2 regions of the Vibrio sp. KUL78 genome follow, and region 1 is predicted to be linked to the other one. Evidence: predicted binding sites of a transcription regulator. Region 1 holds the regulator's gene; the other holds the start of a gene.
The links. Region 1 encodes MetJ, which represses methionine synthesis genes. Its sites were predicted from a motif close to TTAGACNTNTANANGTCTAA; they were not measured.

Region 1 (7,966 bases):
CGCCGAGCGCGTTCCGATAACAATACCCGCCACTTTGTCTCGTGCGCTTAGCCACGCGTTGAGCCGCTCAGTATCATTAAGACCTGAGTGGATAACCTCAGTGGGCACATTAAAGCGTTTACGAAAGCGATTAATGGTTTGCGGAGTAAGGCCGATCTCCGGCACCAACACCAAAGCTTGTTGTCCGCGCTCCAGTATAGGCTTAATCATCTGCAGGTAGACTTCGGTCTTGCCTGAGCCCGTGACGCCTTCAAGCAGGTAGCAGCCAAACTCAGTCTGACTGTTGACCGACGCTATCGCCACGGCCTGTTCGGCATTCAAGCGAAGATCGACAGGATCGTTGCAGATCGCCTCTGGCCATTGAGTTTGCTGGGTTTGTCTCTCTATCGACGTGATCCAGCCTTTTTCTGTCAGTGTCTTGAGAACGCTAGTGCTGACGTCACTGTCGATAAATAGCTGATGCGAACACGGACCAGATTCCAACATATGCATGACTTTGGCTTGCTTCACCGCTCGCCCAAAGCCGGACATTAATTGATTCTTGCCAGCTTCTGTGATCTGCCACTCCACGGTTGCGGCAAATTCAGCTGGCTTGCCTTTTCTAAGAGCTGCGGGTAGCGCGTTACTCAAGGTGTCGCCGAGTGGATGCTGGTAATAAAGGCTGCACCATGAGATAAGGTCAAAAAGAGGCTTAGACCAAACTGGTGCGGTATCTAACGCCGCTTTTATCGGCTTGAGTTTGTCTATCGGAAACTCAGACTCATGACTAAACTGCATCACAATACCGACGAGCGTTTTTGGTCCAAATGGTACAGACACGCGCCCGCCAACCACAGGAAAAAGGTGGGCAGGGACGAGGTAGTCAAACTGTTTATCAAGTGGGACTGGAAGAGCCACTCGAGCGACATTTGGGCGCATAGTTAGGTCGATATTGATAAAGAAGACGTCTATTCTAACGGTATGGGTCGCCTTGTATAGACTGGATAATCAATTTATCGGCTAAGGCTCACCGAAGGTGGCGAAAAAAGTCGCAATTTTAGTTGATTCCCTTGGCACTATTCATTACTATACTGCGCCTTGATGGCATGGCTTCTTGCTTTCATATTGAAATGCAAAGCGATGGTATCATCTATTTATTAACTACGTGTGGTGTCCGGCTTAGAATCGGATGGCGACACGGCCTAAATTATTGAGGTTTCCCATGAAAGCTGGTATCCACCCAGAATACAAAGCTGTAACAGCAACTTGCTCTTGCGGCAACACATTCGAATTCAACTCTACTCTAGGTAAAGATTCTATCCACCTAGACGTATGTGACAAGTGCCACCCATTCTACACTGGTAAGCAGCGTATCGTTGATACTGGCGGCCGTGTTGATCGCTTCAACAAGCGTTTCGGTGCTCTATCTAGCAAGAAGTAATTATTACTTTTGCAGATTAAAAAAGGACGCTTCGGCGTCCTTTTTGCTTTTTAGCTGTTTGTTTATCTGTCAACATCCGCTTGCATAACGTGCTACCTATCTCTACTTTTTTCTTCGCTTCATCCCTTCCATCCATTCAAAAGCCTAATAAACTCGCGTAGTATTAGTCCGTCAGAGTAATGAACATCAGAGATACCTCCTCTCCGTTCAAATGTACCCACTCTGTGTGTGTAACCCTTTAGAAGCAACGCGAATAAAAATAAACGGGCTTATACCCAAGTAACCTCAAGATTCAGGTTCAGCGAGATTTGCTTGGTTTGCAGCCAAGGCGGTGGTTTGAAAGCATAGTGGTTCTATGATGAAAACCGCCAACGCAGGCTGCGGACCAAGCAAACTCGCCCGAAGGGAGCCCTAGAGAGCGCTTATCTCAGCGTCAAATAGCCTTGAAATGGACTACCATTTCTGCGGTTATTTTCCTTGATATAAGCACTCTCTAGGGCTCTGAATCCTGAGTCTTGAGGTCACTTGGGTATATACTCATAACTACATCACTTAAGTAACTAATCAGTCTTATAAAAGCAGGATAGCTAACCATGTCCGATGACCATCAAATTGACGAATTTCGCCAGCAAGCGCTTGATTACCATGCCAACCCTGTACCTGGAAAAATCGAAGTAGCATTAACTAAACCCGCCAACTCAGCCGCCGATCTCGCACTGGCCTACAGCCCTGGTGTGGCAGAGCCTGTGCGTGAAATCGCGCAAAATGCCGAGAATGTTTATAAATACACTGCGAAAGGCAATATGGTCGCAGTGATCTCTAACGGTACCGCCATCCTAGGTCTCGGTAACCTAGGTCCAATGGCGTCTAAGCCAGTTATGGAAGGTAAAGCGCTACTGTTTAAACGCTTCGCGGGTCTAGATTCCATTGACATTGAGGTAAAACACCGCACTATCGATGAGTTCGTAGATACTGTTGCGAACATCTCAGACACCTTTGGTGGTATCAACCTAGAAGATATTAAAGCGCCAGACTGTTTTGAGATTGAACGACGCCTTATCGAGCGCTGTGATGTGCCGGTATTCCACGATGACCAACACGGTACAGCGATTGTTACTGCAGCAGGTATGCTCAACGCTATCGAGCTTCAGGGCAAAGATCTGAAAGAAACCACTATTGTCTGTCTAGGTGCAGGCGCAGCGGCGATCGCTTGTATGGAGCTGTTGATCAAATGCGGTGCGATGCGTGAGAAGATCTATATGCTGGATCGTAAAGGTGTGATCCACACTCGTCGTGACGATCTTAACGAATACAAAGAGCTGTTTGCCAACAACACAGATAAGCGCACGCTAGAAGATGTGATCGAAGGCGCGGACCTATTCCTAGGTGTATCAGGTCCTGATCTGTTGCCACCAGAAGCGCTTAAGCTAATGGCGGACAAGCCAATCGTGTTTGCGTGTTCAAACCCAGATCCAGAAATCAAACCTGAGCTTGCTCATCAGGTTCGTGATGACCTAATTATGGGTACAGGCCGTTCAGACTACCCGAACCAGGTAAACAACGTGCTGTGTTTCCCGTTTATCTTCCGTGGTGCTCTTGATGTGCGTGCGAGTGAGATTAATGATGAGATGAAACTAGCAGCGGTAGAAGCGATTCGTGAGCTAGCGAAAGAGCCAGTACCACAAGACGTACTCAATGCCGCAGGTGTTGAGGCGCTGACCTTTGGTAAGGACTACATCATTCCAAAGCCAATGGACCCGCGTTTGCTTCCTCGTGTGGCTAAAGCGGTAGCGAAAGCTGCGGTTGAATCTGGCGTGGCTCGTATTGAGTTACCCGATAGCTATATGGCTTAAGGTTGTGGCACAAGCCAAACGCATTTAACGAGAAGAGGGTCTAGATGACCCTCTTTCTTATTGAATGGTGCAATGGTTGTTGCTTATGTGACCGGATTAAAGTGTTACCTATGTGACCATTAGTACATTTTGACTGTGGTGACTCTAAAACGCGCGTCATTCCTGCGTAGGCAGGAATCTTCTTGAGGCTTGGTGCGCGCTTGTAGTAGGCCCCTGCCTGCGCAGGCGCGCGGCTAGTAGGGTGACGATAAATTTGACCGTGATGACTCTATAGCGTGCGTCATTCCTGCGCAGGCAGGAATCTTCTTGAGGCTTGGTGCGCGCTTGTAGTAGACCCTTGCCTGCGCAGGCGCGCGGCTAGTAGGGTGACGATAAATTTGACCGTGATGACTCTATAGCGTGCGTCATTCCTGTGCAGGCAGGAATCTTCTTGAGGCTTGGTACGCGCTTTGAGTAGACCCTTCTTACGCAGGCGCGGCTAGTGGGATGACGATAAATTTAACCGTGATGACTTTAAAGCGCGCGTCATTCCTGCGCAGGCAGGAATCTTCTTGAGGCTTGGTGCGCGCTTTGAGTAGACCCTGCCTACGCAGGCGCGCGGCTAGTGGGGTGACGATAAATTTAACCGTGATGACTCTAAAGCGCGCGTCATTCCTGCGCAGGCAGGAATCTTCTTGAGGCTTGGTATGCGCTTTGAGTAGACCCTGCTTACGCAGGCGCGGCTAGTGGGGTGACGATAAATTTAACCGTGATGACTTTAAAGCGCGCGTCATTCCTGCGCAGGCAGGAATCTTCCTGAGGCTTGGTACGCGCTTTGAGTAGACCCTGCTTACGCAGGCGCGGCTAGTGGGGTGACGATAAATTTAACCGTGATGACTCTAAAGCGCGCGTCATTCCTGCGCAGGCGCGCGGCTAGTGGGGTGACTAAATTTGATCGTGATGCCTCTAAAGCGCGCGTCATTCCTGCGCAGGCAGGAATCTTCTTGAGGCTTGGTATGCGCTTTGAGTAGACCCCTGCCTACGCAGGGGTGACGATAATTTTAGGGAGACGGTATCTATAGAACTGTGTTGCTACGCTCATTGAACAGAAGCTAGCGGAGGAAGTTCTTATGAACTTGAAGATATGATCTTAGAAATAGAATGCTACCTACTCTTCATCAAACGCTTCAAACTCAATCCCCATCGCCGTCATCAGCTCTTTCGCTTCTGTTGGGATATCATCAGGACGGTCTTTTCTTAAATCTTCGTCGGTCGGAAGCGGCTGGCCAGTGTAGGCGTGCAGGAAAGCTTCGCACAATAGTTCACTGTTGGTTGCATGGCGTAGGTTATTGATTTGGCGACGAGTACGCTCATCGGTCAATACCTTTAGCACCTTCAGCGGGATAGACACTGTGATTTTTTTTACCTGCTCGCTTTTCTTACCGTGCTCCGCATATGGGCTAATGTATTCACCATTCCAATCTGCCATTACACACCTTCGCTCTGTTAATCATAAATAGTAGTAATAAGAATGCTGCAATTTTAGCGGGATTTACTGCCATAAGCAAAGACATATAGACGTCTAGAAGTGTTGACGTCTCACATTTTGGAAAGTAAAGTGGGGCAACGAATGTGGATATTTATTTTAATGCAATGTTAATTCTTTAACGTTTGTGGCGTTTGCCGGTTCCCATATTACCGGTAAAAGTAGACACTGTGGTTACACCAACTAGCCATGCGATCTGAGAAAGGAAGTTTCTATGAGCAATCGGAAGCCAGCGACAATAGCCGTACGTACTGGTATCGAATCGGATACCCAGCATCACGCTGTGGTGCCACCTATTTATCTCTCTACTAACTATGGTTTCCCTGCCTTTGGGGAAGTGCCGACTTACGATTACACCCGCTCAGGAAACCCAAACCGAGGTTTGTTAGAAACTGCTTTGTATGAGCTGGAATCTGGTAAAGGCGCGGTAGTGACTAACTGTGGTACCTCTGCACTCAATCTTTGGGTTTCTGCTTTCTTAGGTCCAGAAGACACGATTATTGCTCCCCATGACTGTTATGGTGGCACGTACCGCTTGTTCAACACGCGTGCGCAAAAAGGTGACTTCAAGGTTAACTTTGTCGACCAAAGTGACGAGCAAGCCTTTGATGCTGCGCTTGAGCAAAAACCAAAACTTATCTTGCTTGAAACGCCGTCTAACCCACTTGTGCGTGTTGTCGATATTGCGGCCGTGTGTGAAAAAGCGAAAAAGGTCGGTGCGCTGGTAGCAGTAGACAACACCTTTTTGACACCTGTGTACCAAAAGCCTCTCGAGCTTGGTGCAGACTTTGTGATTCACTCAACGACCAAGTATATCAACGGTCACTCTGACGTGATTGGCGGTGTGGTGATCACCAAAACCGAAGAGCACGCAGAAGAGCTCGCATGGTGGGGCAACTGCATCGGTGCGACGGGTACGCCTTTTGATAGCTACATGACTTTGCGTGGTATTCGCACGCTTGGCGCACGTATGCGTGTCCATGAAGAGAGCTCGCAACAGATCCTAGATTTTCTTAAGCCGCAACCATTGGTAAAAGTGATTTATCACCCAAGTCTGCCTGAGCACCCTGGTCATGAGATTGCTAAGAAGCAGCAGTCTGGTTTTGGCTCTATGTTGAGCTTTGAGTTCGCGGGTAGCTTTGAGCAGCTTAAGTACTTTGTTGGTGAGCTAGAGCTATTCTCGCTCGCAGAGTCTCTTGGTGGCGTCGAAAGTCTGATTTGTCACCCAGCGTCTATGACGCACCGTGCGATGGGCGAAGAAGCATTAGCCGAAGCGGGCGTTTCTCAGCAGCTCCTTCGCCTCTCTGTTGGTCTAGAAGACGCGCAAGATCTGATTGATGACCTTGCCCAAGCGTTTGAGAAAGCATCTGCATTTAAAGGATAAGCCGGCATGAGTCAAAGCAGTACCCTGAATAACAGACACGGTAAGCAGTTGCACAAATTCGGCGGCAGCAGCTTAGCAGACCCTGAATGTTATCGCCGAGTGGTCTCTATCTTAAAAGACTACTCTAATGAAGAAGACCTTATCGTGGTCTCGGCGGCGGGTAAAACCACTAACCGTCTCATCGAATTTCTAGATGCGCTTAATAAAGATGGGCGCATTGCGCACGAGCACCTACAGGCGCTTCGTCAGTTTCAGATTGAGCTGGTGGAGTCACTACTAACCGGTGAAGAAGCCGAAGGTCTGGTCTCTCAGTTACACGACGAATTTAGCACGCTTGGTGAGCTTAGCTATCCGCTCACAGACGCTGAGCGCGCATCGGTATTAGGACACGGCGAGGTGTGGTCTTCACGCCTATTGGCTGCGCTGCTTAGACAGAGCGATTTGCCTGCAGTCGCACAGGACGCAAGAGCCTTCCTTCGCGCTGAGTTCGGCACTCAGCCAGAGGTAGACCGCGCTAAATCCTACCCGCTGATCAAAGAAGTATTGGCACAGCATGCGCATCACCGTGTGGTGATCACTGGTTTCATGGCGCAAAGTGAATGCGGCGAAACCGTGCTGCTGGGTCGTAATGGCTCTGACTATTCTGCTACTGTGATTGGCGCATTGGCGGAAGTGTCATGCGTGACGATATGGAGTGACGTTGCAGGTGTATACAGCGCGGATCCACGCGTGGTGAGTGATGCATGTCTATTGCCTTTGCTACGTTTAGATGAAGCCAGCGAACTGGCGCGTCTTGCAGCACCTGTATTGCACAGTCGTACGCTTCAGCCTGTTGCTCAAAGTGCGATGGACTTGAATCTACGCTGCAGCTATCAGCCTGAGTCCGGGTCAACACGCATTGAGCGTGTGCTTGCATCAGGGCGCGGCGCAAAAATCATCACGTCACTCGATGAAGTTTTGCTTATTGAACTGGCATTTGGTGCGGGTCACGACTTTGAGCGTGCGCAGACTGAAGTGCTCAATAGTCTTAAGCGTGCACAATTGGCACCGTTAGCGTTTGAAGCGCAGGCGGACCAATCTCGACTTCGCCTTGCTTATACCGCGGAAATTGCCTCTGGCGCGCTTACTGAGCTGCAAGACCTGGCTATTGAAGCTGAGATTAAGCTCAAAGAAGGCTATTCCATGCTGGCCGCAGTAGGCGCTGGCGTGACTAAAAATGCCAACCACTGCTTTGGCTTCTATCAGCAACTTAAACATGCGCCAGTTGAGTTTATTTCAGAAGCTGAGTCTCAATTGAGTCTTGCTGCTGTGCTACGTAAATCAGATATTCAACCTCTCGTGAAATCGGTCCATACTCAGCTGTTTCAAGCGCAAAAGCGTGTTGCGGTTGCGCTGTGCGGTAAGGGCAATATTGGCTCAAGCTGGCTATCTCTATTTAAAGAGCAGAAAAGCGAGCTGGAGAAACGTCGTGGTATGAGTTTCAACTTAGTCGCAGTTATCGATAGCCAGACCTATTGGTTTGATGAAGATGGCATCGACGAGCAGCAGGTGCTCACGCGCTATGAAGATGAAGCGATTGAATACCAAGGTGACATCTGGCTACAACGCCTAGCGGCACTTCAAGGCTATGATGAAGGCGTGGTGTTAGACGTGACAGCGAGTGCGGCACTGGCGGAAAGATACGTCAGCATCGCAGAGCATGGTCTCCACCTCATCTCAGCGAACAAGGTTGCGGGCTCTGCTCCAAGTAATGACTATCACGCTGTGCAAGATGCGTTTTCGAA
Region 2 (7,966 bases), 1.0 Mb from region 1:
CAAGCCTCTTTTTCGTTTCTAACTCTTCATACCTGCTCAACTACAGTAAGCGTTCACGTAAATTTTTTGCCGCTTGCACTAGGTTAGTCAACGACGCTTCCGTTTCTTCCCAGTTACGGGTTTTAAGACCACAATCTGGATTCACCCAGAGTCTTTCTACTGGAATACGTTTTGCCGCCTTCTCAATAAGCTGCTCTATCCACTCCACTTTAGGAATGTTTGGTGAATGGATGTCATACACACCAGGACCAATCTCATTCGGATAGTTAAACTCTTCAAACGCGTTCAGTAGCTCCATGTTAGAGCGCGAGGTTTCGATGGTAATCACATCCGCATCCAGCTCAGCGACCGATTCAATAATCTCATTGAACTCGCTGTAACACATGTGAGTGTGGATCTGCGTTTCTGGTCGTGCACTCGCTGCAGAGACTTTGAACGCGTTCACTGCCCAATCGAGGTACTCTTTGTGATCTCGTTGTTTTAGAGGCAGACCCTCACGAATCGCTGGCTCATCAATCTGGATGATATTGATGTTTGCGTTTTGCAGTGCGTCCACTTCGTCTTGCAGCGCGAGTGCCAACTGGTTCGCAATCGTCTCTCGGGTGACATCTTCTCGAGGGAAGGTCCAGCAGAGAATCGTCACAGGACCTGTCAGCATGCCCTTCATTGGCTTATCAGTAAGAGACTGTGCATAAGTCGACCAATCAACCGTAATCGGCTTATCACGCTCAATATCTGCAACAACAATCGCTGGTTTCACGCAGCGTGAACCATAACTTTGTACCCAACCAAACTCCGTAGTTTGAAAGCCAGATAAGTTTTCAGCAAAGTACTCCACCATGTCGTTGCGCTCCGCTTCACCATGAACCAGAACATCAAGACCGGTAGCTTCTTGGCGCTCAACGGTATCTTTGATAAAGCCTTTCATTAATGACTCATATTCAGCGGCACCGATATCACCCCGCTTGAACGCAGCACGGCTCTTACGCACTTCAGCAGTCTGAGGGAACGAGCCAATAGTCGTCGTTGGCAGCTTAGGAAGTTTTAGCACCTCTTGTTGGTGATGAGCACGCTCAATGTAAGGGGCGCTGCGGTCGCCGCTCGTCGCAGTAAGTGCAGCCACTCGGTTTTGTACTTGCGGCTTGTTTACCCACGTAGAGCGAGCGCGGTCTAGAATTGGCTGACTATATTGGGCGCAGTATTCTATCGCTTCACGGTCACCATCTAGAGCTTTTGCTAGCCACGACACTTCCGATACTTTTTGCTTCGCAAACGAGAACCAGTTTTTCGTGCCTTCTGGAAGCTTAGTTTCATGCTCAACATTCACCGGGCTGTGAAGTAGTGAACAAGACGAAGCAACCCATAGCCTTTCACCCAACTGCTCCTTAATTGGCTTAAGTGTTTGCAGTGCGCTGTGCAGGTTAGCACGCCATACATTACGACCATTAATGATACCCGCAGACAACACCCACTCACTTGGTAGCTGTTCCACGACAGAATCTAGCTGTGCTGGCGCTGCAGCGATATCGATATGAAGACCATCGACGTCGAGCTCAGTAATTTTATCCAGTGAATCGACGACGGAATCAAAGTAGGTTGCCAGCAGTACTTTCACATCGCTGCGAATCACTTGATACGCGAGTTTGAAGCTATCTAGCCAGGCTTTGTCCAACTCCAATGCCAAGATAGGTTCATCAACCTGTACCCACTCGATGCCCAGTTTTTCAAACTTAGCGAAAATTGCTTGGTAGGCAGTAAGCAGTCTTGGAAGCAGTGACAAACGGTCGAACCCTTCTTCCACCTCTTTCCCGAGATACAAGTAGCTCAGTGGACCTAGTAGTACTGGTTTTACTTTGTGTCCTTGCTGCTGAGCCTCGTTAATTTCATCAAACAGCTGTGTCCAGCTCACTTTAAACTGATCATCAGACGAGAACTCAGGGACTATGTAGTGGTAGTTGGTGTTGAACCACTTCGTCATGTCCGACGCTGCTTCACCTGCACAGCCACAATTTGATTGGGACTGACCACGACCGATTCGGAACAGGGTATCTAGGTCCGGGAAACCCTTATTATGGCGTTTAGGCACGTGACCGAGTAACAAACTCGTACCTAATACATGGTCATACCAAGCAAAGTCCCCTGCTGTTACAAAGTCGAGACCATCTTGCTGTTGGCGTGCCCAGTTCTCGTTACGGATTGTCGCCGCAACTTCCTTTAAGCCGTTTTGGTCCAACTCACCGCGCCAGTATTTCTCTAGGGCGAACTTAAGCTCACGTTTTTCACCAATGCGGGGGTAACCAAGAATGTGCGTTGCTGTCATGATGTTGTCCTTTTTTATTCGTTAGCAGTCTGGATGGCTAAAGCATCTCTCAATGGAACAACATGAACAATCGCAATTCATTCACCATAAATATGAAGGATTCTCATGAAAGAAGAATTTCTCATTTAGACGTCTAGACGTTTACATATCCTAAAAATCACGGTAAGTTAATGAAAAGGGATTAAGGATGAGGGAATTTCATGATTGAGTTAAAGCACTTAAAAACGCTCGCGTCGCTGCGGGACACTGGTTCATTAACAGCAACGGCGACTTCATTACACTTGACGCAATCGGCGTTGTCGCACCAATTAAAAGATCTTGAAGCTCGTATCGGATCCCAACTTTTTATTCGCAAAACTCGTCCGGTGAAGTTTACTTCTGAGGGTGAGATCCTTCTTAACTTAGCCAATGAGGTTCTGCCTAGAATCGCTCAAGCAGAGGGCGATCTTGCGGGGTTAAAAGAGGATGTGAATGGCAGACTTCATATGGCGATAGACTGTCACTCATGTTTTCAATGGCTCATGCCTGCCCTTAAGGAATATCAACTCGCATGGCCCCATGTCGAACTCGACTTTTCTTCTGGTTTTGGGTTTGAACCGCTACCTGCGTTAGTCGGTGGTGAATTAGATCTCGTGATCACCTCAGACATCCAACCTCGCTCTGAAGTGCATTATGAACCTTTATTTGATTTCGAGATGCGATTGGTTACTTCCCTATCCCATCCATTAGCTGAAAAAGAATACATAGAGCCAAAGGACTTGGCGGACCAAACCTTACTCACCTACCCGGTTCAAAAGCAGCGTCTCGACGTGGTTAAACACTTTCTTACGCCAGCAGGAATTGAGCCCAACAGATGGAAACAGGCAGACAATACACTGATGCTGGTTCAGATGGTCTCCGCGGGTTTAGGGGGTTGCAGCGCTACCGAATTGGGCGGTGAATGAGTTTTCACGTCAGGGATTAATTACTAGTCGGCCGTTGGGTGATGGTTTGTGGCGACGCTTGTTCGCCGCGGTTCGCAATGGTGAAAAAGATAAGCACTATTTACAAGCGTTTTTTGGGACTGCGCGAGCACAGTGTCAGCAGCATTTGGAAGGGATTAAAGTCGCTTAAGGGAGGCGTTTTGGCTCCTCCCCTTGTAAGCGGGGCGCGTAGCCGGGAGGCCGGGATGGGTGGAAACGCAGAGCTTGAATCTAGTTTCAGACGCTAACTGTTAGTCCGCTTTACCCCCTCTAGCTCCCCCTATATTAGGGGGAGAACACAAGGCTAGCTCCTATCGTCGCATCGCCTATTAATATGCTGCGCGATAGCGAGCCTATGGCTCCTCCCATTGCTAAGGGGAGGCTGGGAGGGGTGGAAACGCAGAGATTGAATCTAGCTTCAATCGCTAACTGTTGGTCCGCTTTACCCCTTCTAACTCCCCCTTATCAAGGGGGAGAACACAAGGCTAGCTCCTATCGTCGCATCGCCTTTTAATATGCTGCGCGATAGCGAGCACTGGCTCCTCCCCTTACTAAGGGGAAGCTGGGAGGGGTGAAACGCGGAGGCTGAATCTAGCTTCAGACGCTAACTGTTAGTCCGCTTTACCCCCTCTAGCTCCCCCTATATTAGGGGGAGAACACAAGGCTAGCTCCTATCGTCGCATCGCCTTTTAATATGCTGCGCGATAGCGAGCACTGGCTCCTCCCCTTACTAAGGGGAGGCTGGGAGGGGTGAAACGCGGAGGCTTAATCTAGCTTCAGGCGCTAACTATTAGTCCGCTTTACCCCCTCTAACTCCCCCTTATCAAGGGGGAGAACACAAGGCTAGTTCCCACCTTCGCATCGCCAAACTACGGACTCACAACCCCAAAACAAACCAACACCTCTGGCTCTTCCGGACTATTCTTGTAAACCACTTCTTTCGTACTCTCTACCTCAAACTCTGGCCAGTGACTCGTAAAGTGCGAGAACGCATTCTCACTACACCCAGCACCTTCAGCACCAAGCATAAATGCGCCTTCCGCCTCGATTTGCTCTGCAGAGATGTTGCGATTGTAGATATTCGGCAGCGTCTCATTATCCCAAGGGTTGGTCACCATAGGGTGAGGCGCGATATAGAAGGTCAGCCATTCCGCCAAACCAGAACCCCCAACCAACTTCAAAGGCTTATCAGAGTGCTCATACCAATACTGCTCAGCTTCATGACTTAATTTCTTAAAGCCCGAGAAATACTGACCCGCATTCCGCACGTTAAACACCATCACCGAGCTATACCCGACGATCATCAAAAGCCCCATGAAGAACAGAACCTTGAAAGCGCGAGACAGCGAGCCAATCACCTCTTTCTTTAAAAACGCCACCAGTACGGCTGGCGCTGGCATAAAGAACGGGTGAAGCCACTCTACTAGTCGACCACCAGCATGGAACGAAAACCAAGCCATAATCACGACAAGGGGTGCAAACAAAACAAAAGCCGTTAGCCACACCTTCTCTGGCACTTGTTTCGTAAAGCGCAAACCACGTTTGCCCAATAGCCCAGCCAAAAGAATCAGCGGATAGAATACCGAAAGCAACGCTAACCAACTTCCCGGGCTAAGCTGAGCCGCGACTTGGCTCCCTACCCACTTCACCGAAGAAAAGTTGTTTGCGAACATCCAAAAGAAGTTCGGAGTCACCAAAGCAAGGAATGCGACAATCCCAATATAGAAATTACGGTCACGCCAAAAACGACGAACGCTCGGTACAGTCAGGCTTAAGATAAAGACCATGGCTACGGGTGCAAACGTCGAGTACTTCGCCATGGCAGATAAGCCCGCCAAGACACCAAACGCAATCCACCACCTTGAGTCGTCATACACTGCTTTGACAAACAGCAGCAAGATCCAAGACCAAGAGCCAAACAACAAAAAGTTGTCGTTATAAGGAATCGCATCAAAGTTGATAACACCAGACAAGTTAAGCGTCAGCATTCCAAGCCAGGCAAACGCGACGGAGTCTGTCAGCTTGTAAGCCAGGCGATAGCAGCCAAGCATGCCCGCTGCGACAACGAAGAAGTGTCCAACATACCAATGCGCAGAAGAAAACTCAGGCGAAGGTGACAACAAAAGGATGCGAGCCACAACCCCAACCAACCAAGGGTTCTTTGGACTACCCAACTCACCGTTGCTTGCCCAGTTCAATGCCTCGATAGCATCGTAAGGCACAGCAGGATCGAGATTATAGGACACCAACGACCACGCGATTGCGTAGACGAAACACCAGATGGCGGCCGCTCGATGTGAGCGTGCAACATCATTCGTTGACGTTGGATATTGATCAAAGTGAAGAATGGTAGACAGCATAGACTCCCTTGGACTCGGTCAATTTCAGGGGGTTTGGCGGCAAACTCTACTGAGGTTAAGCGGTGCAGAAAAGACCGCTACGTCAATTCTCTGTAAAATCCCAAATAATTCATAAGCTTGAATTATTAGCGCCAATATAGAAAGAAATAGTCTATATATTTAATCCGTCAAGGGGTGTAATGCTTTGTATTGAAAGTGGGGAGTTTGAAGGAGTTCGAGGGAGATGTGCCCCTCGAACTAGACAATCACTTATCGTTTTAGATAGTGCTTGTATGAATAAGTATTCGGTTTGAAGTAGAGTTTGGTGTACTCAAATATGCTGCCGTCTTTCAGCTTACCCGTCGAGAGCAATCGAATGATCGGCACATCAGAAGGTATTTCAAATACCTCGCATAAATGGCTATCTGGCATCACCGCTTCAAAATCTTGTAGCGCGCCGTCGATCTGTAGGCCGAGATCTTTTTCAAGATACTGATACTTAGAACCTTGTAGCGACATGATGTTCATTTGTGGGAACATCGCAACCGGCATATAGGAGTCTTCATAAATGGATGGTACACCATTAATCAGCTTAAAGCGGCGAATGAAATAGACCTTCTCATCCATACCAATCTTTAGCGCAGCAGCCACATCTTCATCAGGATCTGCTAGGGTAAACTCGACCACCTTATACTCAAGCGTCGACCCTGCATCACTCATATATTCACTGGTACTGCGTAGGTTCGACATAGAACCTGTCATGGTTTTGCCGATAATTGTCGAGCCTGCGCCCTGACGTTTTTCGACCAAGCCGAGCTTAACCAATTCTTCAATGGCTTTTCGTACCGTAATGCGACTCACGGAATACGCATCGATAAGGTCTCGCTCGGTAGGAAGCGTGTCGCCAATGGCAAACTCTTCCGAATCAATGCGGGACTTAAGGTCCTGCATTACCTTTTTATATAACATTTTCTCACCTCGTAGCTGCCAAGCTATCACCACCATAAATACAAATCAATAACCAATTAAGCCATATCCGTCACAACTTCCTCACCACAGACTAGAAACATCCTATATAGGTGTCTTTTTTTATGCCTCAAATCACATATTTGGTGCTTTATTTGTACTCAATCACACTTTATTCATTATATATTTGTCATGCTTATTTTTCAGGCGTAATGTTAATGGTGTCGAAAGACAACGAGAAACAAAAAGTTATTACATCAATAAATAACAACACTAATAACAAAAAGGACCCTTCCATGTTAAGTGCTATCCAACGCTTAGGTGGAGCAATGTTTACCCCAGTTTTGCTGTTCCCTTTTGTCGGGATTTTAGTGGGACTAACCATTGTTCTAAAAAACCCCATCTTTGTAGGCGACCTCGCCGATAAAGACGGTCTGTACTATCAAATTCTGCAAGTCATTGAAGAAGGTGGCTGGACTATCTTCCGTAACATGGCTCTTCTGTTTGCAGTTGGCCTGCCAATCGGTCTTGCAAAAACCGCTCACGCTCGAGCAGTTATGGTCGTCATGGTCTCTTATCTCACCTTCAACTACTTTGTCGGCGCAATGGGTGGATTCTGGGGCGAGTTCTTTGGCGTTGACTTCTCTCAAGCCATTGGCGGCACGTCTGGACTGACTGAAATTGCAGGTATTAAGACACTAGATACCGGTATCTTTGGTGCCATCATTATCTCTGGCTTTGTTACCTGGATTCATAACCGCACGTTTGAAAAACAGCTACCCGCGTACTTAGGTATTTTCCAAGGTGCTTCATTCGTCGCGATGATCTCATTCTTCGCAATGCTACCAGCGGCTTGGCTTACGCTTTACATCTGGCCTTCTATCCAGCATGGCATCTTAAACCTACAAGGCTTCTTAGTAAGCTCAGGTTCATTCGGTGTTTGGCTATACACATTCTTAGAACGAATTTTGATTCCAACAGGTCTGCACCACTTTGTTTACGCCCCATTTGTCTACGGTAACGTCGCTACACCAAACGGCATCGTTGTTGACTGGTTTACTAACCTAGAGACCTTTACTCAATCTGCCCAATCGATGAAAGATCTCTTCCCTGCTGGCGGCTTCGCTCTGCACGGCAACTCTAAGATCTTCGGCTGTACAGGTATTGCACTAGCGATGTACCACACAGCGAAACCTGAAAACCGTAAAAAAGTAGCAGCGCTGCTTATTCCAGCAACCCTTACTGCGGTATTGGTGGGTATTACAGAACCACTAGAGTTTACCTTCCTATTCATTGCACCTTGGCTGTTTGCTATCCATGCGATTCTAGCAGGTACCATGGCAATGGTGATGTATACCTTCGGCGTTGTCGGCAACATG

Region 2: a site for MetJ is predicted at 2,446-2,465, ahead of metE (5-methyltetrahydropteroyltriglutamate--homocysteine S-methyltransferase). Genes of this name have one in related genera too.

Annotation. Positions count from the first base shown of each region.
Region 1 covers NZ_AP045837.1:3,283,475-3,291,440, reverse strand. The annotation lists gene priA (primosomal protein N') at 1-918, opposite strand, end outside; gene rpmE (50S ribosomal protein L31) at 1,202-1,420, shown strand; gene AC6I8Y_RS15280 (malic enzyme-like NAD(P)-binding protein) at 2,014-3,273, shown strand; gene metJ (met regulon transcriptional regulator MetJ) at 4,421-4,741, opposite strand; gene AC6I8Y_RS15270 (O-succinylhomoserine (thiol)-lyase) at 5,013-6,182, shown strand; gene AC6I8Y_RS15265 (bifunctional aspartate kinase/homoserine dehydrogenase II) at 6,189-7,966, shown strand, end outside.
Region 2 covers NZ_AP045837.1:2,278,451-2,286,416, forward strand. The annotation lists gene metE (5-methyltetrahydropteroyltriglutamate--homocysteine S-methyltransferase) at 41-2,320, opposite strand; partial or broken gene metR (HTH-type transcriptional regulator MetR) at 2,521-3,433, shown strand; gene AC6I8Y_RS10610 (ArnT family glycosyltransferase) at 4,152-5,642, opposite strand; gene AC6I8Y_RS10615 (GntR family transcriptional regulator) at 5,892-6,590, opposite strand; gene AC6I8Y_RS10620 (alpha-glucoside-specific PTS transporter subunit IIBC) at 6,884-7,966, shown strand, end outside.